DNA from 3 places in the Kitasatospora sp. NPDC058184 genome. Region 3 is predicted to be linked to each of the others. Evidence: predicted binding sites of a transcription regulator. Region 3 holds the regulator's gene; each other region holds the start of a gene.
What was found. The regulator HrcA, encoded in region 3, represses chaperone genes, less so after heat shock. The targets are predictions, from matches to a motif close to TTNGCACTCNGNNNNNCNGAGTGCNAA.
Positions count from the first base shown of each region.

Region 1: groL (chaperonin GroEL) is a predicted target of HrcA. The motif match lies at 3,469-3,495, and genes of this name have one in related genera.
Region 2: groES (co-chaperone GroES) is a predicted target of HrcA. The motif match lies at 2,596-2,622, and genes of this name have one in related genera.

Region 1 covers NZ_JBHVVE010000035.1:67,865-75,670, reverse strand. Annotated here, with positions in the region: gene ACFVXH_RS38830 (glucosyl-3-phosphoglycerate synthase) at 1-703, opposite strand, end outside; SAM riboswitch class I at 815-951, shown strand; gene thrC (threonine synthase) at 968-2,248, shown strand; gene ACFVXH_RS38820 (MoaD/ThiS family protein) at 2,284-2,562, shown strand; gene ACFVXH_RS38815 (cold-shock protein) at 3,101-3,304, shown strand; gene groL (chaperonin GroEL) at 3,652-5,274, shown strand; gene ACFVXH_RS38805 (hypothetical protein) at 5,445-5,801, shown strand; gene ACFVXH_RS38800 (hypothetical protein) at 5,865-6,038, shown strand; gene ACFVXH_RS38795 (hypothetical protein) at 6,045-6,782, opposite strand; gene ACFVXH_RS38790 (PadR family transcriptional regulator) at 6,860-7,243, shown strand; gene ACFVXH_RS38785 (hypothetical protein) at 7,240-7,806, shown strand, end outside.
Region 2 covers NZ_JBHVVE010000023.1:85,598-93,403, reverse strand. Annotated here, with positions in the region: gene ACFVXH_RS32970 (LysR family transcriptional regulator) at 1-266, opposite strand, end outside; gene groL (chaperonin GroEL) at 408-2,033, opposite strand; gene groES (co-chaperone GroES) at 2,149-2,454, opposite strand; gene ACFVXH_RS32955 (hypothetical protein) at 2,705-3,040, shown strand; gene ACFVXH_RS32950 (hypothetical protein) at 3,037-3,357, shown strand; gene ACFVXH_RS32945 (hypothetical protein) at 3,354-3,683, shown strand; gene ACFVXH_RS32940 (methyltransferase domain-containing protein) at 3,741-4,907, shown strand; gene ACFVXH_RS32935 (polysaccharide deacetylase family protein) at 4,942-5,844, opposite strand; gene ACFVXH_RS32930 (hypothetical protein) at 5,925-6,185, opposite strand; gene tsaD (tRNA (adenosine(37)-N6)-threonylcarbamoyltransferase complex transferase subunit TsaD) at 6,182-7,273, opposite strand; gene rimI (ribosomal protein S18-alanine N-acetyltransferase) at 7,266-7,754, opposite strand; gene tsaB (tRNA (adenosine(37)-N6)-threonylcarbamoyltransferase complex dimerization subunit type 1 TsaB) at 7,778-7,806, opposite strand, start outside.
Region 3 covers NZ_JBHVVE010000013.1:123,583-131,388, forward strand. Annotated here, with positions in the region: gene ACFVXH_RS24230 (PDZ domain-containing protein) at 1-578, opposite strand, end outside; gene ACFVXH_RS24235 (16S rRNA (uracil(1498)-N(3))-methyltransferase) at 731-1,480, opposite strand; gene dnaJ (molecular chaperone DnaJ) at 1,568-2,704, opposite strand; gene hrcA (heat-inducible transcriptional repressor HrcA) at 2,780-3,814, opposite strand; gene htpX (zinc metalloprotease HtpX) at 4,102-5,022, shown strand; gene ACFVXH_RS24255 (hypothetical protein) at 5,052-5,636, shown strand; gene ACFVXH_RS24260 (DUF3097 domain-containing protein) at 5,668-6,495, shown strand; gene hemW (radical SAM family heme chaperone HemW) at 6,605-7,806, opposite strand, start outside.

The DNA.
Region 1 (7,806 bases), on a different contig from region 3:
AGGGCAGCCGTTCGAGCAGTGAGCGGCGGGCCGCGTACTCGCCGCCGAGGGGCTGGACGAAACCGGCGAGTTCCGGCCAGTGGAGGTTGAGCAGGGGGCGGGCGACGAGTTCGGTGACCCGGCCGCCGCCGGCTGGCAGGACGGCGCCCTCCGACTCCAGCGGGCGGTCGTACATGGCCTTGACCAGCTGGATGGACTCGTCGGTGAGCAGCGGGCCGATGATGCCGGAGACGAAGGCCGGGTCGAACTCGCGCAGGTCGGCGTCGACGAAGCAGACGATGTCGCCGTGGGTGACCAGCAGTGAGCGCCAGAGCACCTCGCCCTTGCCGGGGACGGCGGGCAGCCGGGGCAGGACGGCGTCGCGGTGCTCGACCCGGGCGCCGGCCTCGGCGGCGACGGCGGCGGTGGCGTCGGTGGAGCCGGAGTCGACGACGACGAGTTCGTCGACGAGCGGGAGGCGTTCCATCAGCTCGCGGCGGATGGTGCGGACGATGTCGCCGACGGTGGCCTCCTCGTCCAGGGCGGGGAGGACCACGCTGACCGTGCGACCGGTGCGCTCCTTGGCGTCGAGCAGGGTGCGGACCGGCCGGTCGGCCGCGCTCCAGGAGCGGCGGCGCAGCCAGGACGCCGCCTGCGGGAGGAGCGCGGGAGTCGGTTCGGCGGGCACGGAGATCTCCTCGGCGAGGTCGGTGGGACGGGTCATCTCGCTTGGCGGACGGTCCCGTTCAGGTTTGACGCCTTCGGATACAGTCTTCGTACAGCGGTCGGACCTTTGCACGCCGGGGTCTCCGTTGAGCACCACCACAATTTCACAAGCTCATCCAGAGGGACTGAGGGAACGGCCCGTTGACGTCCCGGCAACCTTCTCGCGCGGCTGTCTGTCGACAGGCCCCGGCGGGACAGGTGCCAATTCCGTCCCGTGTCGCGACCGCGCCACGGGGAAGATGAGGAGAGAGGCCTCGCCATCATGGCTATCGACACTGCCGCACCCGTTTCCGTCGACCTCGGCCCGGCCGCCGCGCTGTCCTGTCGCGAGTGCGGCACCCGCTTCCCGCTCGGCCCCAGCTTCGCGTGCCTGGAGTGCTTCGGCCCGCTGGAGATCGCCTACGAGTTCGGCAGCGAGGGCGCCGAGGAGTTGCGCAAGCGGATCGAGGCCGGTCCGGCCTCCATCTGGCGGTACGCGCCGCTGCTGCCGGTGCCGGCCGACGTGGCGTCCAAGCCGAACCTGAACCCGGGGTGGACCCCGCTGGTGAAGGCGGACAACCTGGGCCGGGAGCTCGGTTTCACCGCCCAGCTGCACGTCAAGGACGACTCCGGGAACCCGACGCACTCGTTCAAGGACCGGGTGGTCGCGTGTGCGATCGAGGCGGCCCGGGCGTTCGGCTACACCACGCTGTCCTGCTCCTCCACCGGCAACCTGGCCGGCGCGGTGGGTGCGGCGGCGGCCCGGGCCGGGTTCCGGTCCTGCGTGTTCATCCCGCACGACCTGGAGCAGGGCAAGGTCGTCATGGCCGGGGTGTACGGCGGCGAGCTGGTCGGCATCGAGGGCAACTACGACGACGTGAACCGCTTCTGCTCGGAGCTGATCGGCGACCCGGCCGGCGAGGGCTGGGGCTTCGTCAACGTGAACCTGCGGCCGTACTACGGCGAGGGCTCCAAGACGCTGGCGTACGAGATCTGCGAGCAGCTCGGCTGGCGGCTGCCGGAGCAGATCGTGATCCCGATCGCCTCGGGCTCGCAGCTGACGAAGATCGACAAGGGGCTCCAGGAGCTGATCAGGCTCGGCCTGGTCGAGGACCGGCCGTACAAGGTCTTCGGCGCCCAGGCGGAGGGCTGCTCGCCGGTGTCGGCCGCGTTCAAGGCCGGCCGGGACGTGATCAAGCCGGTGAAGCCGGACACCATCGCCAAGTCGCTGGCGATCGGCAACCCGGCCGACGGCCCGTACGTGCTGGACATCGCCCGCCGTACCGGTGGCGCGGTGGAGGACGTCACGGACGCCGAGGTCGTGGCGGCGATCCGGCTGCTGGCGCGGACCGAGGGGATCTTCGCCGAGACCGCGGGCGGGGTGACCGTCGGCGTGCTGAAGAAGTTGGTCGAGACCGGGCAGCTGGACCCGGCCAAGGAGACCGTCGCGATCAACACCGGCGACGGGCTGAAGACCCTGGACGCCGTCTCCGATTCCGGGATGACCGCCGTCATCCGCCCGACGCTGGACTCGTTCCGCGCCGCCGGCCTCGTGTCCGCCTGAACCACCCGATAGGCCCCGCCCCCGCTAGGAGAGTCATGAGCGCCACCGTCCGCATCCCCACCATCCTGCGCACCTACACCGACGGCGCCGCCGAGGTGACCGCCGAGGGTGCCACCCTGGCCGAGGTCGTCGCCGACCTGGAGAAGAACCACGCGGGCATCGCGGCCCGCGTCCTGGACGACACGGGCAAGCTGCGCCGCTTCGTGAACGTCTACGTGAACGACGACGACGTGCGCTTCGCCGAGGGTCTGGCGACCGAGATCAAGGACGGCGCCAGCGTCTCGATCATCCCGGCGGTGGCCGGCGGCTGCTGAGCCGACAAAGCAGAACCCGCGGTCGCCCGCGCGTACGGAAATCCGTTCTCCGTATGCGCGGGCGACCGCTCGCATTCCGGCGGGAATATTTCCGGGTCGAGTCGGAGTAGAGTGTGGCTCGGCTGGGAACAGGGTTTCCCTTTCGGCCCCCGCAGTGCTCGGCCCGGGGGCGTCCGGCCGCCGGGGGCGGACCGTGAAACATGTCAGGCAGATGTCAGAATTCGCGCGGGCATTTGAGTAATTCGTCCGCTATGTCCGGCGTGGAATGCCGAGATTATTCCGATTCGATCCGTCCTGTCCCTTGACGCCTTGGCGGAATTACCGGCGGTTGGCCCTGTTGCAGAGGGCGTCGATCCGGATACATTCAGCGGCGGTCGACGCAATCACCCGCTCACCGGAGGCCGCCCGGCGTTCCGCGCGGATGGTTGCGGCGTGCACGGCTGCGCCCAGGGGGGGTTCCCCGGGCCGGCCTTCAACCAACCCGGGCCCGCGACCTGCGGGCACGTGAAGGGCCAGCACAGCACTAGGGGAGTTCGGAATGGCTCAGGGCACCGTCAAGTGGTTCAACGCGGAGAAGGGCTACGGCTTCATCGCGGTCGACGGTGGTGCGGACGTCTTCGTCCACTACAGCGCGATCCAGATGGACGGCTACCGCACCCTCGAGGAGGGCCAGCGGGTCGAGTTCGAGATCTCCCAGGGACAGAAGGGCCCGCAGGCGGACATGGTCCGCGCGGCGGTCTGACCCCTTCCGACTCCAGGAGCTCGGCGCGGCCCTACGGCTGGTGACCACTCGCTTCTCGACGGGCCCGTGCGACGCGTGTCGTACGGGCCCGTCGGCGTTCCCCGACACGGCTCCGCCGGGGCTCGGGCGGGGCTCCGGCGACGGCTCGCGGATCGTCGATTGGGCTTGCACTCGACCACCCGGAGTGCTAATCATTGGCGTTAGCACTCACAGCGTGAGAGTGACAGCGGACCGGGTCGGTGAGGCCCCCGGGAGCGGTAGGGGAATGGACCCCCGCACACCAGGGCCGTCCGTCGCGGGCACCCCTTGGTCCGAGCAGTCGACCGTGTCCCGGAGGACCACTTCAGATGGCCAAGATCATCGCCTTTGATGAGGAAGCTCGCCGCGGCCTTGAGCGTGGCATGAACCAGCTCGCCGACGCCGTGAAGGTCACGCTCGGCCCCAAGGGCCGCAACGTCGTGCTGGAGAAGAAGTGGGGCGCCCCCACGATCACCAACGACGGTGTCTCCATCGCCAAGGAGATCGAGCTCGAGGACCCGTACGAGAAGATCGGTGCGGAGCTCGTCAAGGAGGTCGCCAAGAAGACGGACGACGTCGCGGGTGACGGCACCACCACCGCCACCGTGCTCGCCCAGGCCCTGGTTCGCGAGGGTCTGCGCAACGTCGCCGCCGGCGCCAACCCGATGGCCCTGAAGCGCGGCATCGAGAAGGCCGTCGCGGCCGTCTCCGACCAGCTGCTGGCCCAGGCCAAGGACGTGGAGACCAAGGAGCAGATCGCCTCCACCGCCTCCATCTCCGCCGCTGACACCCAGATCGGCGAGCTCATCGCCGAGGCCATGGACAAGGTCGGCAAGGAAGGCGTCATCACCGTCGAGGAGAGCAACACCTTCGGTCTGGAGCTCGAGCTCACCGAGGGCATGCGCTTCGACAAGGGCTACATCTCCGCCTACTTCGCCACCGACCTGGAGCGGATGGAGGCGACGTTCGAGGACCCGTACATCCTCATCGCCAACTCCAAGATCGGCTCGGTCAAGGACCTGCTCCCGCTGCTGGAGAAGGTCATGCAGAGCGGCAAGCCGCTGGTCATCATCGCCGAGGACGTCGAGGGCGAGGCCCTGTCGACCCTGGTCGTGAACAAGATCCGTGGCACCTTCAAGTCCGTCGCCGTCAAGGCCCCGGGCTTCGGTGACCGCCGCAAGGCCATGCTCGGCGACATCGCCATCCTCACCGGTGGCACCGTGATCTCCGAGGAGGTCGGCCTCAAGCTGGAGAACGCCGGCATCGACCTGCTGGGCACCGCCCGCAAGGTGGTCATCACCAAGGACGAGACCACCATCGTCGACGGTGGCGGCGACAGCGAGCAGGTCGCGGGCCGCGTGAACCAGATCCGCGCCGAGATCGAGAACAGCGACTCGGACTACGACCGCGAGAAGCTCCAGGAGCGCCTCGCCAAGCTGGCCGGCGGCGTGGCCGTCATCAAGGCCGGCGCGGCCACCGAGGTGGAGCTCAAGGAGCGCAAGCACCGCATCGAGGACGCCGTCCGCAACGCCAAGGCCGCCGTCGAGGAGGGCATCGTCGCCGGTGGTGGCGTCGCCCTGCTGCAGGCCGGTGTCGCCTTCGACAAGCTGGAGCTGGAGGGCGACGAGGCCACCGGTGCCAACATCGTCAAGGTCGCGCTGGAGGCCCCGATCAAGCAGATCGCGACCAACGCCGGCCTGGAGGGTGGCGTCGTGGTGGAGAAGGTGCGCAACCTCCCCGCCGGTCACGGCCTGAACGCGGCCACCAACACCTACGTCGACCTGATCGCCGAGGGCATCATCGACCCGGCCAAGGTGACCCGCTCCGCGCTGCAGAACGCCGCCTCCATCGCGGCGCTGTTCCTGACCACCGAGGCCGTCATCGCCGACAAGCCGGAGAAGGCCGCCGCGGCCGCCGGCGGCGGCATGCCGGGCGGTGACATGGACTTCTGATCCTGATCCCTCGGATCGGATCGGCTGGTTCCTCGTCCGTGTGGGCGGCTCCCTTCGGGGGGCCGCCCACACGGCGTTTCGGCGTCCGGCGGCGTCCGGAAGTTCCGGGGCCCGGGCGTTCGGACGTCCGGGCGTTTCGGCGTTCGGCCGGGTGGACGGAGAATGGACGGATGGCTTCCGACGACATCGAGACCGCCCTGCACAACGCGCGGGCACTGATCCTGGCCGACCTCACCGCGCGGGACGTGGCGGACGCCGCCGTCGTCTCGCTGGTGGAGCAGGCCGTGACGCACCGCCGCTGGTGGCTGGAGCAGTGGCCGGACGGCACCGAGTACGTGCTCGGGCTGGTCGCCCAGGACGTCCAGGACGCGCTGCTGGAGGCGTACGGGCGCTGGCCGCTGTGCACCGGGTGCGCGGCCGACGGGGACCCGCACGCGCTGAGCGTGGAGCCCGAGCTGGGGCCGGAGCCGCACTGGGTGTGCGGCAAGCAGGGCGCGGTGGTGGCGCCGGTGGGGAAGCTCGCCTAGCCCGGCCGGCTCGGGGCCGGGGGTGCCTTCCGGGGGTGGTGCGCGGGTGGGTACGGTGCGCGCATGAGGCGCTGGGTGTGGGGTGTGGCGGGCGGGTGCTGCGGGCTCGGGCTGTGGTGGGCCGTGCTGGAGGCGGCGGGGGCCGGCCACGACGCGTGGTGGGCCGTGGCCGGGCGGGTGCTGGCCGTGACGGGGGGAGTGGCCGCCGCGGACCGGGTGCGCGGGCGGTGGGGCTGACGGGCCTCAGAGGGTGCCGAGCTCCGCGGTCAGGTTGGCGCGGGCGGCCGCGGTGAAGCGCTCGCGGGCGGCCGGGGTGCGGTAGAGGTCCGGCAGGGCGAGCAGATGGCGCAGGATGGCGGCCCGGCCGGCCGCGAAGTCCGGCGCGGGGACGAAACCGTACTCCTCGCGGACCGCGGCCGCGTACGCCGCGTACGCCTCGGGGGAGCCGCCGAGGACGGCGAGGTCCGCGTCGCAGAGCACCTCGCCGTCACGGTCGCCGGGGGCGGGGTCGTGGCCGACGGTGAGCAGCACGAGGCGCTCGACCTCGGCGACCCGCTCGGCGGGCAGCCCGGCGGCGGTCAGCGCGCGGACGGCCAGGGCGGCGCTGCGCTCCTCGTTCTCGGTGCGGTCGGGGCGGTAGACGGCGTCGTGGAACCAGGCCGCGAGGCGGACGGCCTCCGGGTCGGCGGCGTGCCCGGCCAGCTCGTCGACCAGGCCCAGCACCGCGCGCAGGTGTGCGGCGGTGTGGTAGCGGCGCTGCGGCTCCGACCAGCGGCGCAGCAGCTCCCGGCCGTACGGCTCGGGGTCGACGGCGGCCCCGCAGCGGTGCAGCAGGGCGGTCCAGGCGGCGAGCAGGTCGTCGGTGGGCGGGTCGGCGAGCGGGCCCTCGGCGGGCGGGTCGGCGAGCGGGCCCTCGGCGGGCGCGTCGGTGAGCGGTTCCTCGGCGGGCGGGGCGTCCTCGGTGGTCGGCATGGCGACCATTGTGGCGGCCCGGCCGGGTGCCGGACCCGGGGAGTGGGCGCTGGACCTATAGGTAGGTTGACGATATATGTAGTCGTATGACAGAACGCTCCATGCAGGAGCCCACGCTGCTGCTGCTCACCGCGCTGGCCGACGCCCCGCGGCACGGCTACGCGCTCATCCAGGAGATCGCCGCGATCTCCGACGGCCGGGTCAAGATGCGCACCGGCACGCTCTACGGGGCGCTCGACCGGCTGCTGGGCCAGGGCCTGATCGAGGTCGCCGCCGAGGAGGTGGTGGACGGCCGGGCCCGGCGCAGCTACGCGCTGACCGCCGCCGGCCGCGAGGCGCTGGCCGCCGAGGCGGAGCGGCTGCGGGCGGTCGCCACCGAGGCCGAGCGCCGGCTGACCAGGATCCGGTCGATGCTGCCGGGCAAGACCGGGTCGCAGGGGCGGCCCGCGACGGGGGGAGGCCTCTCATGACCACACCGGTGATCGGCGCGGGGCCCTCCGCGGTGCTGCGGGCCGCGCTCCAGCTCTACCCGGAGCCGTACCGCCGCGAGCGCGGCGAGGAGCTGGCCGAGGTGTTCGCCGACACGACGGCGGCGGGCGGCCGGCCGGCGGTCGCCCGGGAGGTCCTCGGCCTGGCGGTGTACGGGCTGCGGGTGCGGCTCGGGCTGACCGGCGCCACGGCGGCCGGGCGGCTGCTGGCGATGGTCGCGCCGATGCTCGCCGGGGCGGTGGCCGGTGCCACGCTGGTGGCCTGGGTGACCACCGTGGACCGGATCGTCAACTGGCTCACCTGGGAGGACCCGTACAAGGTCTACTTCTCGTCGCTCTGCGCGCCGGTGGCGGCCGCGCTGCTCCTGGTGGCGGGGCTGCTGGGGCGGTGGACGGCGGTGCGGGGCAGCGCGCTGGTCCTGGGGGCGGTGGGGCTCTACAACCTGGCGGACGCCGTCTGGTCCTCCTCCTTCGACCTGTGGTGGAGCGGCTACATCGCGATGGCCACGCTGCCGCTGGTGCTGGCCGCGCTGCTGCTGGCGGCG
Region 2 (7,806 bases), on a different contig from region 3:
AGCCCGGCGATCGCGGCCACCTCCTCCTCGGCGGCGGAGAGCCCGGCCAGGATTCCGGTGGCATGCTTGAGCAGGACCCGGCCGGCCTCGCTGAGCTGCATCCCGCGGCCCGAGCGGACCACCAGCGGGGTGTCCACCGACTTCTCCAGGGCCTTCATCTGCTGACTGATGGCGGGCTGCGTACACCCCAGCTCGCGGGCGGCGGCGGAGAAGGAGCCGGTGCGGGCGACGGCACGCAGAACGCGCAGATGGCGGGCCTCGATCATGCCTTAGTTATAAGGCAATCTTTGCATTCTGCAAAATTCTGCTGATAGTTGAAGCCTCAAGCGGAACCTCGGACGGAACGCCGGAGGCCCGGCCCGCCCCCCGGGGGGAGCGGACCGGGCCTCCGGTCAGGCGTCGGAGCCTCAGTGCGAGTGGCCGTGGCCGTGGCCGTGACCGTTGTCGGCCTCCTCCTCCTTCTTCTCCACCACGAGGGTCTCGGTGGTGAGAAGCAGGGAGGCGATCGAGGCGGCGTTCTCCAGGGCGGAGCGGGTGACCTTGACCGGGTCGATGACGCCGGCCTTCACCAGGTCGCCGTACTCGCCGGTGGCGGCGTTGTAGCCCTGGCCGATCTCCAGCTCGGCGACCTTGGAGGTGATGACGTAGCCCTCCAGGCCGGCGTTCTGGGCGATCCAGCGCAGCGGCTCGTGCAGCGCCTTGCGGACCACGGCGACACCGGTGGCCTCGTCACCCGACAGGCCCAGGCCCTCGTCCAGCACCTTGGCGGCGTGGACCAGGGAGGCGCCACCGCCGGCGACGATGCCCTCCTCGACCGCGGCGCGGGTCGCCGAGATGGCGTCCTCCAGGCGGTGCTTGCGCTCCTTCAGCTCCACCTCGGTGGCGGCGCCGACCTTGATGACGCAGACGCCGCCGGCCAGCTTGGCCAGGCGCTCCTGCAGCTTCTCGCGGTCCCAGTCGGAGTCGGTCGCGGCGATCTCGCCCTTGATCTGGGCGACGCGGCCGGCGACGGCCTCGGAGTCACCGGCACCGTCGACGACCGTGGTCTCGTCCTTGGTGATGGTCACGCGGCGGGCGGTGCCCAGCACGTCCAGGCCGACCTGGTCGAGCTTGAGGCCGACCTCCTCGGAGATGACCTGGCCACCGGTCAGGACGGCCAGGTCGCCGAGGATCGCCTTGCGGCGGTCGCCGAAGCCCGGGGCCTTGACGGCGACGGCGTTGAAGGTGCCACGGATCTTGTTCACGACCAGGGTCGACAGCGCCTCGCCGTCGACGTCCTCGGCGATGATCAGCAGCGGCTTGGAGGCACCGCCCTGGAGGATCTTCTCCAGCAGCGGCAGCAGCTCCTGGATGGAGGAGATCTTGCCCTGGTTGATCAGGATGTACGGGTCCTCGAGGACCGCTTCCTGGCGCTCGGCGTCGGTGACGAAGTACGGCGACAGGTAGCCCTTGTCGAACTGCATGCCCTCGGTGAAGTCCAGCTCCACGCCGAAGGTGTTCGACTCCTCGACGGTGATGACACCGTCCTTGCCGACCTTGTCGATCGCCTCGGCGATCAGCTCGCCGACCTGGGTGTCCTGCGCGGAGAGGGAGGCGACGGCGGCGACGTCGTCCTTGCCCTCGATCTCGCGGGCGACGGACAGCAGGTGCTCGGAGACCGCGGCGACGGCCTTGTCGATGCCCTTCTTCAGGGCGGCCGGGCCGGCACCGGCGGCGACGTTGCGCAGACCCTCGTTGACCAGGGCCTGGGCCAGCACGGTGGCGGTCGTGGTGCCGTCACCCGCGACGTCGTTGGTCTTGGTGGCGACCTCCTTGACGAGCTGCGCGCCAAGGTTCTCGTACGGGTCGTCCAGCTCGACCTCGCGGGCGATGGTGACACCGTCGTTGGTGATGGTCGGGGCGCCGAACTTCTTGTCGATGACGACGTTGCGGCCCTTGGGGCCGATGGTCACCTTGACGGTGTCGGCCAGCTTGTTGACACCGCGCTCCAGCGAGCGGCGGGCGTCCTCGTCGAACTGCAGGATCTTCGCCATGTTCCCTATTCCCTCGGGGCTGCGGCCGGCCCACCGGCCGCCGAACTACGTGAACCAACAACCACGCCCCGGGCCCCTGTCACTGGGACACGGATCCGGGGCGGGTCGGTACGTCTTACTTCTCGATGACCGCGAGAACGTCGCGGGCCGAGAGGACGAGGTACTCCTCGCCCTTGTACTTCACCTCGGTGCCGCCGTACTTCGAGTACAGGACGATGTCGCCGACGGCGAGGTCGAGCGGCAGACGCTGACCGTCCTCGAAGCGGCCCGGGCCGACGGCCAGGACGACGCCCTCCTGGGGCTTCTCCTTGGCGGTGTCCGGGATAACCAGGCCGGAGGCCGTGGTGGTCTCGGCGTCGAGCGGCTGGACCACGATGCGGTCCTCGAGCGGCTTGATGGCAACCTTGCTGCTGGTGGTCACGTCCGAGCTCCCCTTCGGAGATTACGGGGTTTTCTAACGGGTAGGGGCGATCCTGCGGGCCTGCCGTCGCGGGGGTCAGACACACGTCGTCGCGTTAGCACTCCCCTAGTGGTGAGTGCCAAGGATGACCATAGGGCCGTGTTAGCACTCAGTCAACCAGAGTGCCAACGGCGAGTCCCGGAAGTCCCCGGTTCGCGAATGAGTAGCCGTACTCATGTACGACCGGGCCCGGCCCCGCCAGACTCCTGCCATGACCTCGACCCCGGTGCGCATCGGCCCGTCCCGGCCCAAGGACGCCGCCCTCGCCCTGCTGTCGCTGCCCCTGCTGGGGGGCGTGCTGCCGTTCGTCGCCTTCCTCCTCGTCGCCTGCCTCGGCACCATCCCCGGCTACGGGGACGACGGGGACGGGCGCGGGTGGGCCTTCCTGGGCATCGGGATGCTGGCCGCCCCGGTGGTCGCCCTGGCGGCGGGCCTCGTGGTGGCATTCCGCAGCCGGCGGTCCGGCTACCGGCTCCTCCCGGTCGCCGCCGGGCTCGCCCCATTCGCGCTGCCGGCGGTCCTCTCCTCGGGCGTGCTGTGGCGGTGAACCGGCTGCCGCTCGCCGACCCGCTGCGCCCGGTCGGCCGTCCGACGGACCTGCTGCTCGCGCTGCTGACGGTCCTGGGGGCCGCCTCGCTGCTGGGGTTCGGCTGGATCGCGGCCTTCCTGGCCGCGCTCGCGCTGGAGGCCCACCCCGCGATCGGCGGCTGGGCGGCCCGGGGCGCCGCGACCGCGCTGCTGCTCGTCCCGGTCGTGACGGTGGCCCGGTACACCCACCGGCGGGGCTACCGGATCACCCCGGTCGCCGCCGCGGTCAGCCCCGCCCTGCTGACCGCCCTCGCCAGCGCGGGGTGGCTCCGGTGAGCCGGCCCCACGGCGCGCCCGGGCGGCCGCCGGTCCACTGGGCGCCGGACCTGGTGCTCGCCGCGGTGGTGCTCGCCGGGGCCGTCGCGGCGGCGTCCGTCGGGTCGTTCGTGCTCAACTGGCTGAAGCTGCTCGCCCTGTACGGCCCCGGGGTGGAGGCCCTGGACGTCTTCGGCGTCGTGGTGATGCTCGTCCTGCTGGCACTGACCGGCCTCGGCACCCGGCGGCTCGGGTACCGGATCACGCCGTACGCCGCGCTGGCGGCCGCGCCGCTGATGCCGCTGGTGTTCTGGCTGACCTCCGACGTCCCCGTCATCGGCCGGTGAACGCCGCGCGGCCGCTCCGGCCGACCGGCCACCCGGCCGACCCGCGAGAATGGCCCCGTGGACACCGAGAACCTCCAGCCGCTGCTGACCCCCGAGGGCCAGGCCCTGCTCGCCGAGCTGCGCGAGTTCACCCCCGAGGAGGAGCTCGCGCTGGCGACCCGCCTGCGGCGGGAGCACCCGGCGGAGCTGGTGTCGGCCGCGTTCGGGCAGGCGCGGCTGCGGCAGCGGGCGCGGGCGAAGTTCGGGGCGGACGCCGACCTGATGTACTTCACGCCCAACGGGGTCGAGCAGTCCACCCGGCGCAGCGTGGCCGAGTGGCGGGCCCGGCGGTTCGCCGACCTGGGCGTACGGCGGCTGGCGGACCTGTGCTGCGGCATCGGCGGGGACGTGCTGGCGCTGGCCCGGGCCGGCATCGAGGTGCTGGCCGTCGACAGGGACCCGGCGGCCTGCGCCGCCACCGCGGCCAACGCGGCCGCGCTGGGCCTGGCCGACCTGGTCGAGGTGCGCTGCGCGGACGTCGCCGAGGTGGACGTCACCGGCTACGACGCGGTGTTCACCGACCCGGCCCGGCGCACCGCGCGCGGCCGGGTGTTCGACCCGGAGGCGTACGCCCCGCCGCTCTCCTGGGCGATCGAGGCCGGCCGGCGGACCCCGATCGGCGCGCTGAAGGTCGCGCCGGGCATCCCGCACGAGGCCGTGCCGGAGGACGCCGAGGCCGAGTGGGTCTCGGACCACGGCGACGTCAAGGAGGCGGTGCTCTGGTTCGGAACCAGGGCCACCAGCCCGCACCGCGCCACCCTGCTGCCGCACGGCGCCAGCCTGACCGGCGGCGACCTGCCCGACCCGCCGGCCGGCCCGGTCGGGCGCTACCTGTACGAGCCGGACGGCGCGGTGATCCGGGCCCACCTGGTGGCCGAGGTGGCCGGGCAGGTGGGCGGCCGGCTGATCGACCCGAAGATCGCCTACCTGACCTCGGACGAGCTGGTCGCGACGCCGTACGCGCACGCCTTCGAGCTCACCGACGTGCTCCCGTTCAACATCAAGAAGCTGAAGGCGCTGCTGCGCGAGCGGGCGGTCGGCACGGTGGTGATCAAGAAGCGCGGGATGGCGATCACCCCGGAGGAGCTGCGCCGCCAGCTCAAGCCCTCCGGGCCGAACACCGTCACGGTGATCCTCAGCCGCACCGACAACGGGCCGCTGATGATGCTGGGGCAGCCGGTCTGACCCCCGACGCGGCGGCCCCAGGACCGGGACGGGGCTACGAGGCGGGCGCCTGGATGTAGTCCTCCAGCCGGGCCACCGAGAAGCCCTGCTCCTGGATCCGGGCCAGCAGGTCGCCGAACATCTGGGTCATCGTGGCGCCCTTGAGCTCCTTGGGGCCGCGGAAGTGCGCCAGGACGATGTCGCCGGGCTTCAGCTTCTTGTCCGCGGCCTGGTACTGCATGTCGTGGATCTGCATCGACTCGCGCCAGAGCACGATCGCGCGCGGGCCGCACTGCTGCACCGAGGTGTTGAGCATCGGGGTGTTGGCGCCGTCGCCGAACGGCGGGCGGAACAGCAACGGGGCGGTGCCGTACTGCTGGGTGAGCGCGGCCTGGTCGTCGCAGATCTCGGCCTTCTGCTTGTCGGCCGACAGCTTGCTCATCACCGGGTGGTCCACGGTGTGGTTCTGGATGTGGTTGCCCAGCGCCTGGAGCGGCTTGAAGTAGCCGTAGTCGTTCTTGACGATGTCCTTCGTCAGGAACATCGAGATCGGCACCTTGAGGTCGGTGAGCATCTCGACGAACTTCGGGTCCTTCTCCGCGCCGTCGTCGATGGTGATGAAGACGACCTTGTCGCTGGTCTTCACATCGCTGAACACCGGTACGGGGCCGGTCCGTTCGAGCTTGATCGGCTTGTCGGCGGGCGGCGCCGGGGCGGGGGCGAGCGGGGTGAGGTTCCACTTGGCCCAGGCCGCCGCGTCCGCGCCCGCCGGGGCGCCCGCCGAAGGGGGCGCGGACGCGCTGGTCGGCGCGGCGCCGGTGGGCCGGGGCGTGGCCGCCGCCGTCGTGGCGGCGGGGGCGGCACCGCCACCACCCCCGTTGTCCCCGCACGCGGTGGCGAAGGCCAGCAGGGCCAGCGCCCCCACCCCGTACGTCCTGGTCCTGCTCCGCCTGATCACCGCTGCGCGCTCCCGGTTCCCGTCCAGCCTTCTCTCAGCTATGCACGGTACCGACCGCCGCGGCGGTTCCCGGCCAGGGGCTACTCGACGTGCTCGCTGGTGAAGGACCAGCGGTGCACCGGACGGCCGAGCAGCCCGGCCGGCGGGTCGGCGACGGGCACCGGCTCGCCGTTCCACCAGGTGATCAGCAGCACCCGCTCGCCCGGGGCGGAGAGCAGTTCGAGGCGCTCCAGACCGGCCGAGCCGCGGACCGCGGGCAGCACCGACTCCCGTACCCAGGCGGCGAGTTCGTCGCCCCGGCCGGTCGCCGCCCGGGCCTCCCACATCGCGGCGACGGTCATGCCGCGCCGCCGCCGAGGGCGTCGTAGGCCTGGCCGTGGAAGTCCGTGTGGGGCACGTGGGTCTCGGTCACCGGCAGCGAGGAGTCCGCCGACAGGTCGAGGGCGGACGGCGTGCGGTCGCGCCACACCATCTCGGCGCCCAGCGCGGCGACCATCGCGCCGTTGTCGGTGCACAGGCCCGGCCGGGGCACCCGCAGCCGGATGCCGGCCCGGTCGCAGCGCTGCTGGGCCATCTCGCGCAGCCGCGAGTTGGCCGCCACGCCGCCGCCGATCATCAGGTGGTCGACGCCGTTGTCCTTGCACGCCTTGACGGCCTTGCGGGTGAGCACGTCGGTGACCGCCTCCTGGAAGGACGCCGCCACGTCGGCGACCGGCACCTCCTCGCCGGCCCGGCGCTTGGCCTCCACCCAGCGGGCGACGGCGGTCTTCAGGCCGGAGAAGGAGAAGTCGTACGCCGGGTCGTTGCGGCCGCTCAGCCCGCGCGGGAAGGCGATCGCCTTCGGGTCGCCCTCGCGGGCCGTGCGGTCGACGATCGGGCCGCCGGGGAAGCCGAGGCCGAGCACCCGGGCGACCTTGTCGAAGGCCTCGCCGGCCGCGTCGTCGATGGTCGCGCCGAGCGGGCGGACGTCGCTGGTGATGTCCTCGCTGAGCAGCAGCGAGGAGTGCCCGCCGGAGACCAGCAGGGCCATCGTCGGCGAGGGCAGCCGGCCGTGCTCCAGCTGGTCGACGCAGATGTGCGAGGCGAGGTGGTTGACCCCGTACAGCGGCTTGTCCAGCGCCCAGGCGTACGCCTTCGCGGCGCTGACGCCGACCAGCAGCGCGCCGGCCAGGCCGGGGCCGGCGGTGACGGCGATGCCGTCCAGGTCGCTCGCCTTGATCCCGGCGGTGTCCAGGGCACGCTGGATGGTCGGGACCATCGCCTCCAGGTGCGCGCGGCTGGCGATCTCCGGGACGACGCCGCCGAAGCGGGCGTGGTCGTTGACGCTGGAGGCGACCGCGTCGGCCAGCAGCGTGGTGCCGCGCACGATGCCGACGCCGGTCTCGTCGCAGGAGGTCTCGATGCCGAGGACGAGCGGTTCGTCAGCCATGGCGGGTGTCCTCAATGTCCTTCGGGTCAGTGCTGTCAGTGCTCGGGTGGTCGAGGCGCATCACCAGCGCGTCGACGTTGGCGGGCTGGTAGTAGCCGCGCCGGATGCCCACCGGTTCGAAGCCGTGGCGCTCGTACAGCCGCTGGGCGCGCGGGTTGTCCACCCGCACCTCCAGCAGCAGCTCGGCGCACTCGCGCCGGGCGGCCTCCCGGATCAGGTCGGTGAGCAGCGCCGTGCCGAGGCCGGCGCCCTGGTGGCGCTCGTCGACGGCGATGGTCTGGACGTCGCCCTCGCCGGCGATCGCCATCAGTCCGGCGTAGCCGACGATCCTGCCGTCCGGGGCGGCCGCGACGGTGTAGTGGCGGGTGCCGCCGGGGTGGGACTCGGCCAGTTCGGACCAGAACATCCCGGCGGACCAGGCGTCCTCGGGGAAGAGCCGCAGCTCCAGCTCCAGCACCGGCGCGATGTCCCACCAGCGCATCGGGCGCAGGGTGGTGCCGTGGTTCACGCCGGGAGCACCGCCTTGCCTCCCA
Region 3 (7,806 bases):
GCGTGGACCCGGGCGAACTCCTCCCGGCCGAGCCACAGCTTTCCGGCCCGCCCGCCCCGGTACCGCTTCCACCAGGCCGGATCGCGGCCGTTGACACTGCTCAGCAGCACCCGGTCACCACCCGGCTCGAAGGCGAGCCCGCCGACCGGCCCGTACGGCAGCCGCTGCGGCTCGCCGCCGTCCAGCGGCACGGCGTGCGCCCAGGTGCGGCGCAAGCTGGCCTCGCCGGCCCCGGTGGCGGCGATCGGACGGCCGTCGGCGGTCCAGCCCAGCACCCGGGTCTGGTGGCTGCCCCAGTGGGTGAGCCGGCGCGAGGGGCCGCCGTCCACCGGCACCACGTGCACCTCGGGGGCGCCGTCCCGGGTGGAGGTGAAGGCGAGGTGCCGCCCGTCCGGGGAGAACCTCGGGTGGTGGACCGGCAGGTGGTCCGCCGTCAGCCGCCAGGCCCGGCCGCCGTCCAGCGGGGCGAGCCAGAGGTCGTCCTCGGCGACGAAGGCGAGCAGGTCGCCGTGCAGGTGGGGATGGCGAAGGTAGGCGCCCGCCGAGGAGTTCGGGGAGGTGCTCTGGGAGTCCGTCACCCGGCCAGCCTAGGCAGGTACACGGACCGTCCGCGCCGTTTTTCCCAGACTCCCGGCACCGTCCGCGGGCGGCCGTGCCGCGGTCGCCGCCGGGGTGTACGGGGGCGCGCCGAGGGGCGCGCCGACGGCCTGCCGGGGGTGCGCCCGGGGTACTACGACCAGCGGCCGGTGCGCCCGAGCAGCAGCGCGCCGGCGGCCACCCCGGCGGTGGAGGTGCGCAGCACCGAGGGGCCCAGCCGGTACGGCCCGGCGCCCGCCCCGGCGAAGGCCGCCAGCTCCTCCGGGGAGACCCCGCCCTCCGGGCCGACCACCAGGACGATGTCCCCGCCCTCCGGCAGCACGGCGTGCGCCAGCGGTTCGGCGCCCTCCTCGTGCAGCACGGCGGCGAACGCGGCCCCCGCCAGGACGGGCGCCAGCTGCCGGGTGGTCATCGGCTCGCGGACCTCGGGGAAGCGCAGCCGGCGGGACTGCTTGCCCGCCTCCCGCGCGGTGGCCCGCCACTTGGCGAGCGCCTTGGCGCCGCGCTCGCCCTTCCACTGGGTGATGCAGCGCGAGGCGGCCCACGGGATCACCACGTCCACGCCGACCTCGGTCATGGTCTCCACGGCCAGCTCGCCGCGGTCGCCCTTGGGCAGCGCCTGGACGACGACGATCCGCGGCGCGGGCTCCGGCTCGCGGCGCACGGCGGCGACCCGCACGTCGATCGCGTCCTTGCCGAGCACCTCGGCGACCGTGCCGTCCACGCCGAGCCCCTGCCCGTCGGCCAGGGTCACCGCCTCGCCCGGCTCCAGCCGCTTCACCGCGGCCGCGTGCCGCCCCTCCGGGCCGTCCAGGCGCACCACGGCCCCGGGCGCGGCGGCGGCGATCCGCTCGGTCTCGACGACGAAGACGGGCGCGGTCATGACGGGGAACCTCTTTCGTGCGGAAGTGGGACGGACACGCGAAAGGGGTGCCGGGGTCATTGCCCCCCGGCACCCCTCCGCGGACGGCTACCGGCCGTTGAAGGCGTCCTTCAGCCGGGAGAAGAGGCCCTGCTGGCCCGGCGCGAACTGGCCGGACGGCCGCTCCTCGCCGCGCAGCACCGCGAGGCGGCGCAGCAGCTCCTCCTGCTCGGGGTCGAGCTTGCTGGGCGTCTTCACCTCGACGTGCACTATCAGGTCGCCACGGCCGCCGCCGCGCAGGTGGGTGATGCCCCGGCCGTGCAGCGGGATCGACTGGCCGGACTGGGTGCCGGGCCGGATGTCGACCTCCTCCAGGCCGTCCAGGGTCTGCAGCGGCACCTGGGTGCCGAGCGCGGCCGCCGTCATCGGGATGGTGACGGTGCAGTGCAGGTCGTCCCCGCGCCGCTGGAAGATCGTGTGGGTGGTCTCGGCGATCTCGACGTACAGGTCGCCGGCCGGGCCGCCGCCGGGGCCGACCTCGCCCTCGCCGGCCAGCTGGATCCGGGTGCCGTTGTCGACACCGGCCGGGATCTTGACGGTCAGCGTGCGGCGGGCGCGCACCCGGCCGTCGCCGGCGCACTCCGGGCACGGGGTCGGCACGACGGTGCCGAAGCCCTGGCACTGCGGGCAGGGGCGGGAGGTCATGACCTGGCCCAGGAAGGACCGGGTGACCTGGGAGACCTCGCCCTTGCCGCGGCACATGTCACAGGTCTGCGCCGAGGTGCCGGGGGCCGCGCCCTCGCCGCTGCACGTGGTGCAGGTGACGGCGGTGTCGACCTGGAGCTCCTTGGTGGTGCCGAAAGCAGCCTCCTCCAGGGTGATCTCCAGCCGGATCATGGCGTCCTGGCCCCGGCGGGTGCGCGAGCGCGGGCCGCGCTGGCCGGCCGCGGCGCCGAAGAAGGCGTCCATGATGTCGGAGAAGCCGAAGCCCGCCGCGCCGGCACCGAAGCCGCCCGCGCCGCCGCCCGGGGACAGCGGGTCCCCGCCGAGGTCGTAGACCTGGCGCTTCTGCGGATCGGAGAGCACCTCGTAAGCGGCGTTGATCTCCTTGAACCGCTCCTGCGTCTTCGGGTCCGGGTTGACGTCCGGGTGCAGTTCGCGCGCCAGGCGCCGGAACGCCTTCTTGATCTCGTCCTGCCCCGCATCCCGTCGGACGCCGAGTACCGCGTAGTAGTCCGTGGCCACCAAATGCTCCGCTTGTTCCGCCTGTAGTAGTGCTGCGACTGGTCACCGCCGTCGGATTTCCGACGGCGGCCTTTGCTAGGACTCGGCCAGGATCTGGCCCACGTACCGCGCCACCGCTCGCACCGCCCCCATTGTGCCCGGGTAGTCCATCCGGGTCGGACCGATCACACCCAGTTTCGCCACGCTCTCGTCGCCCGAACCGTAGCCGACCGAGACGATGGACGTGGAAGTCAGCCCCTCGTAGGTGTTCTCCCGCCCGATCCGGACCGTCATCGCGGCGTCCGCGGTCTCACCCAGGAGGCGGAGCAGGACGACCTGCTCCTCCAGGGCCTCCAGCACCGGCTGGATGCTGAGCGGGAAGTCGTGCCCGAAGCGGGTCAGGTTGGCCGTGCCGGCCAGCATGATCCGCTCCTCGTTCTGCTCGGCGAGCGTCTCGAACAGGGTCGCCAGGACCGTGCTGACGGTCGGCCGCTCGGCCGGTTCGAACTGCGCCGGCAGCTCCTCCAGCAGCCCCGGGACCTCCGGGAGGCGCCGGCCGGCGGCCCTCGCGTTGATCCGGGCCCGCAGGTCCGCCAGCACCGTCTCGCCGACCGGGCCCGGGCAGTCGACCATCCGCTGCTCGACCCGGCCGGTGTTGGTGATCAGCACCAGCATCACCTTGGCCGGGGCCAGCGCCACCAGCTCGATGTGCCGGACGGTGGAGCGCGTCAGCGAGGGGTACTGCACCACCGCGACCTGCCGGGTCAGCTGGGCGAGCAGCCGCACGGTGCGCGCGACCACGTCGTCCAGGTCGACCGCGCCGTCCAGGAAGTGCCGGATGGCCCGGCGCTCGGGGGCGCTCATCGGCTTGATCTCGGCGAGCTTGTCGACGAAGAGGCGGTACCCCTTGTCGGTCGGGATGCGGCCGGCGCTGGTGTGCGGCTGGTGGATGTAGCCCTCCTCCTCCAGCGCCGCCATGTCGTTGCGGACGGTCGCCGGCGAGACCCCGAGGTTGTGCCGTTCCACCAGGGCCTTGGAGCCGACCGGCTCCTCGGTGCCCACGTAGTCCTGCACGATCGCGCGGAGCACGGCGAGCTTGCGTTCGTCCAGCTGGCGGACCTCACCGGCCATGGGGCACGCACCTCCGTCTTCGCACGTTGTCCGACTGTGTCCCTTGCTGCTGCGGGCCGCTCCGAAGACCCTTGCCCTGGCACTCTGAACACGCGAGTGCCAAAACCGTACCTGCCAGTGTAAGGCCCGGGTCCTACGGCAGGAACGGCCGGACCGGGGTGATCCTCCCCGCAGTTCCGCTCACGGCCCGCGGGGCCCCGGCGGTTCGATCCTCCCGGCGCCGGGGTGGTGCCGAGAGGCCGTCCGGGTGGCAGCATCGAAAGCGACGGCGAATGGAGGAGCAAGCGATGTCGAGCTCGGGCCAGCACACCCGTTTCGCGCCGGACCGCGGCCTGACCGGCCGCATGGTCGCGACGATGTTCGTGATCGGGCTGCTGTACGTCGGTTTCACCGGCCTGCTGATCGCGCTGCTGCGCGGCGCCTGGCCACTGATCGTCCTGATCTCCGGCGGGCTGTTCGTGGCCCAGTTCTGGTTCAGCGACAAGATCACCGAACGGGCGATGGGCGCCCGCCAGGTGTCCCCGGAGCAGTTCCCCCAGCTGCACGGCACCATCGACCGGCTCTGCGCCCTGGCCGACATGCCCAAACCCCGCGTGGCGGTCGCCGACAACGACATGCCGAACGCCTTCGCCACCGGCCGCAACCCGCAGAACGCGGTGGTCTGCGTGACCACCGGGCTGCTGCGCCGGCTGGAGCCCGAGGAACTGGAGGGCGTCCTCGCCCACGAGCTGTCGCACGTCGCCCACCGGGACGTCGCGGTGATGACGATCGCCGGCTTCCTCGGCGTCCTCGCCGGGGCGATGACCCGGATCGCGATGTACGGCGGGTTCATGGGCGGCGGGCGCAACAACAACGACCAGAACGCGGCCGTGCTGGCGCTGATCATCCCGCTGGTGTCGGTCGTCGTCTACGCGATCAGCTTCCTGCTCACCCGGCTGCTGTCCCGCTACCGCGAACTCGCCGCCGACCGGGCCGCCGCCCAGCTCACCGGGCATCCCAGCGCCCTCGCCTCGGCGCTCACCAAGGTGACCGGGCAGATCGCGGCCATCCCCAGCAAGGACCTGCGCCAGGCCCAGCCGTACAACGCCTTCTACTTCGCCCCCGCGCTGAGCGCCCGGGAGGCCGCCTCGCAGCTGTTCTCCACCCACCCGAGCCTGGAGAAGCGGCTGGAGCAGCTGGCGAAGATCTCCGAGCAGCTCGGCCGCTGAGTCTCAGTTTTCGACCCGAGAGGACCGCCGTGGGAATCCTGGACGCCCTGTTCGGCCGCACCAAGCCCGTCAAGCCCGACCTCGACCAGCTGTTCGGCGTGCCGTCCGCCGCGCTCACCCTGGAGGCCGGGGCCGGGTTCACCCCCACCGGGCTCGGCTCGGTCTGCTTCGCGGCCGTCGAGGGCGCCGCCTTCGTCCAGGTCCAGCAGCAGGTCCGGGCGCTGCTGGACGCCGACACCGAGCGCGGCGGCGTCCCCGTGGAGGCCTCCAAGGACGGCTACGGCTATTCCTGGCTGCTCGCCCGGCACCGCCCCGAGGAACTGCCCGAACTGGTCAACGACCTGCACGCGGTCAACAGCGAACTGGAGGCGAACGGCTTCGGGCCGCAGCTGCTCTGCTCGCTCGTCGGCTTCCGCGACCCGGACGGGCGGTCGCTGGCCCTCGTCTACCTCTACAAGCGGGGGACGTTCTACCCCTTCGCCCCGATGCCCGGCGGCGGGGAGCGGCGCGACAGTCCGCTGGAACTGCAGGTCAACGCGATGCTGGGGAACGACCTGCGGCTGGAGAAGGACCTGAGCCGCTGGTTCCCGGTCTGGGGCGCGCCGGGCCTCTGACGCGCCGTCCGCCCTCCCTATGATCACCCGTATGCGCAGCCGCCAGTACGGACCCGACCTGACCCCGCCGTGGAAGAAGCAGGCCCCCGCCCCGGAGGTGCCCGCCGAGCGGGACCTGGTGGTCGAGGAGGCGGCGACCGGCTATTGCGGGGCCGTGGTGCGCTGCGAGAAGACCGCCGAAGGCTTCACCGTCACCCTGGAGGACCGGTTCGGCAAGCACCGGGTGTTCCCCCTGGTGCCGCGCGGCTTCCTGCTGGAGGGCCGGGTCGTCACCCTGGTCCGCCCGGCCGGCCCGGCCCCCGCCCGCACCCCGGGCCGCACCGCCTCCGGCTCCGTCGCCGTCCCCGGCGCCCGCGCCCGGGTCGCCCGCGAGTCCCGCATCTACGTCGAGGGCCGGCACGACGCGGAGCTGGTCGAACGGGTCTGGGGCGACGACCTGCGGATCGAGGGCGTGGTCGTCGAGTACCTGCGCGGCATCGACGACCTGCCCGCGATCGTCGCCGACTTCGCCCCCGGCCCCGGCCGCCGCCTCGGCGTCCTGGTCGACCACCTGCTCCCGGGCACGAAGGAGCACCGCATCGCCGCCCGGGTCACCGGCGACTCGGTGCTGGTCGTCGGCCACCCCTACATCGACATCTGGCAGGCCGTGAAGCCCTCCTCCGTCGGCATCCCCGCCTGGCCCGCCGTCCCTCGGGCCGAGGACTGGAAGGAGGGCACCTGCCGCCGCCTCGGCTGGCCGGTGGACACCCCCGCGGCCTGGAAGCACATCCTCTCGAAGGTCGACTCCTACAAGGACCTGGAGCCCGAACTCCTGGGCCGGGTCGAGGAACTGATCGACTTCACGGCCCTGCCGGAGTGACGGCGGGGAAAGTCGGCAGTCACCAGACTCACACCCATCGGATCCACAGGAACGGCCTCGCCGAAGAGGCTGGTCCGCTCGGAGAGGTGCGCACACGGTAAGCCCTCGGTCAGTCCACCAGGTCACGTACGACGGCGTCGGCCAGGAGGCGGCCCTGGAGGGTGAGGGTGGCGCGGCCCCGGGCGTAGGGGCCGGGGGCGAGGAGGCCGTCGGCGAGGTGGCGGTCGGCGGCCTCGCGGCCGGTGTCGGTGAGGAGGTCGAGGGGGATGCCGTCGACCAGGCGGAGCTCCAGCAGGATGCGTTCGACGCGGCGGTCCTCGTCGGCCAGCACCTCGCGGGCCAGGGCCGGGGTGCGGTGCTCGGCGAGGGCTTGGGCGTAGGCGGCGGGGTGCTTGGCGTTCCACCAGCGGACGCCGCCGACGTGGCTGTGGGCGCCGGGGCCGGCGCCCCACCAGTCGCCGCCGGTCCAGTAGAGCTCGTTGTGGCGGCAGCGGCCCTCGGGGGTGGTGGCCCAGTTGGAGACCTCGTACCAGGAGTAGCCGGCGGCGGCGAGCGCCTCCTCGGCGATCAGGTAGCGGTCGGCGTGCACGTCGTCGTCGATCATCGGCAGTTCGCCGCGCTTGACGCGGGCGGCGAGCCGGGTGCCCTCCTCGACGATCAGCGAGTACGCGGAGACGTGGTCGGGCCCGGCGCCGATGGCGGCGTCCAGGGAGGCCCGCCAGTCGTCGTCGGACTCGCCCGGGGTGCCGTAGATGAGGTCGAGGTTGACGTGTTCGAAGCCGGCCGCGCGGGCCTCGGCCACGCAGGCCTCGGGGCGGCCCGGGGTGTGGTGGCGGTCGAGCAGCTTCAGGACGTGCGGGCGGGCGCTCTGCATGCCGAAGGAGAGCCGGTTGTAGCCGCCCTCGCGCAGTTCGGCCAGGTACGCCGGGTCGACGGACTCCGGGTTGGCCTCGGTGGTGATCTCGGCGCCGTCGGCGAGCCCGAACTCCTCGCGGATCGCGGAGAGCATCTTGACCAGGTCGCGGGCGGGCAGCAGGGTCGGGGTGCCGCCGCCGAGGAAGACGGTGTGCACCGGCAGGTCGGCGGAGCCCAGCACCTTCCGGGCGTGGCGGATCTCGGCGACCACGTTGTCCGCGTAGGTCTCCTGGGAGGCGACGGCCCCGGAGGAGCGCAGCTCGGTGGCGGTGTAGGTGTTGAAGTCGCAGTAGCCGCAGCGGCTGGCGCAGTACGGCACGTGCAGGTAGAAGCCGAACGGCCGGTCGCCCAGCCCGTCGAGGGCGTGTGCGGGCAGGGAACCGTCGGACGGCACCG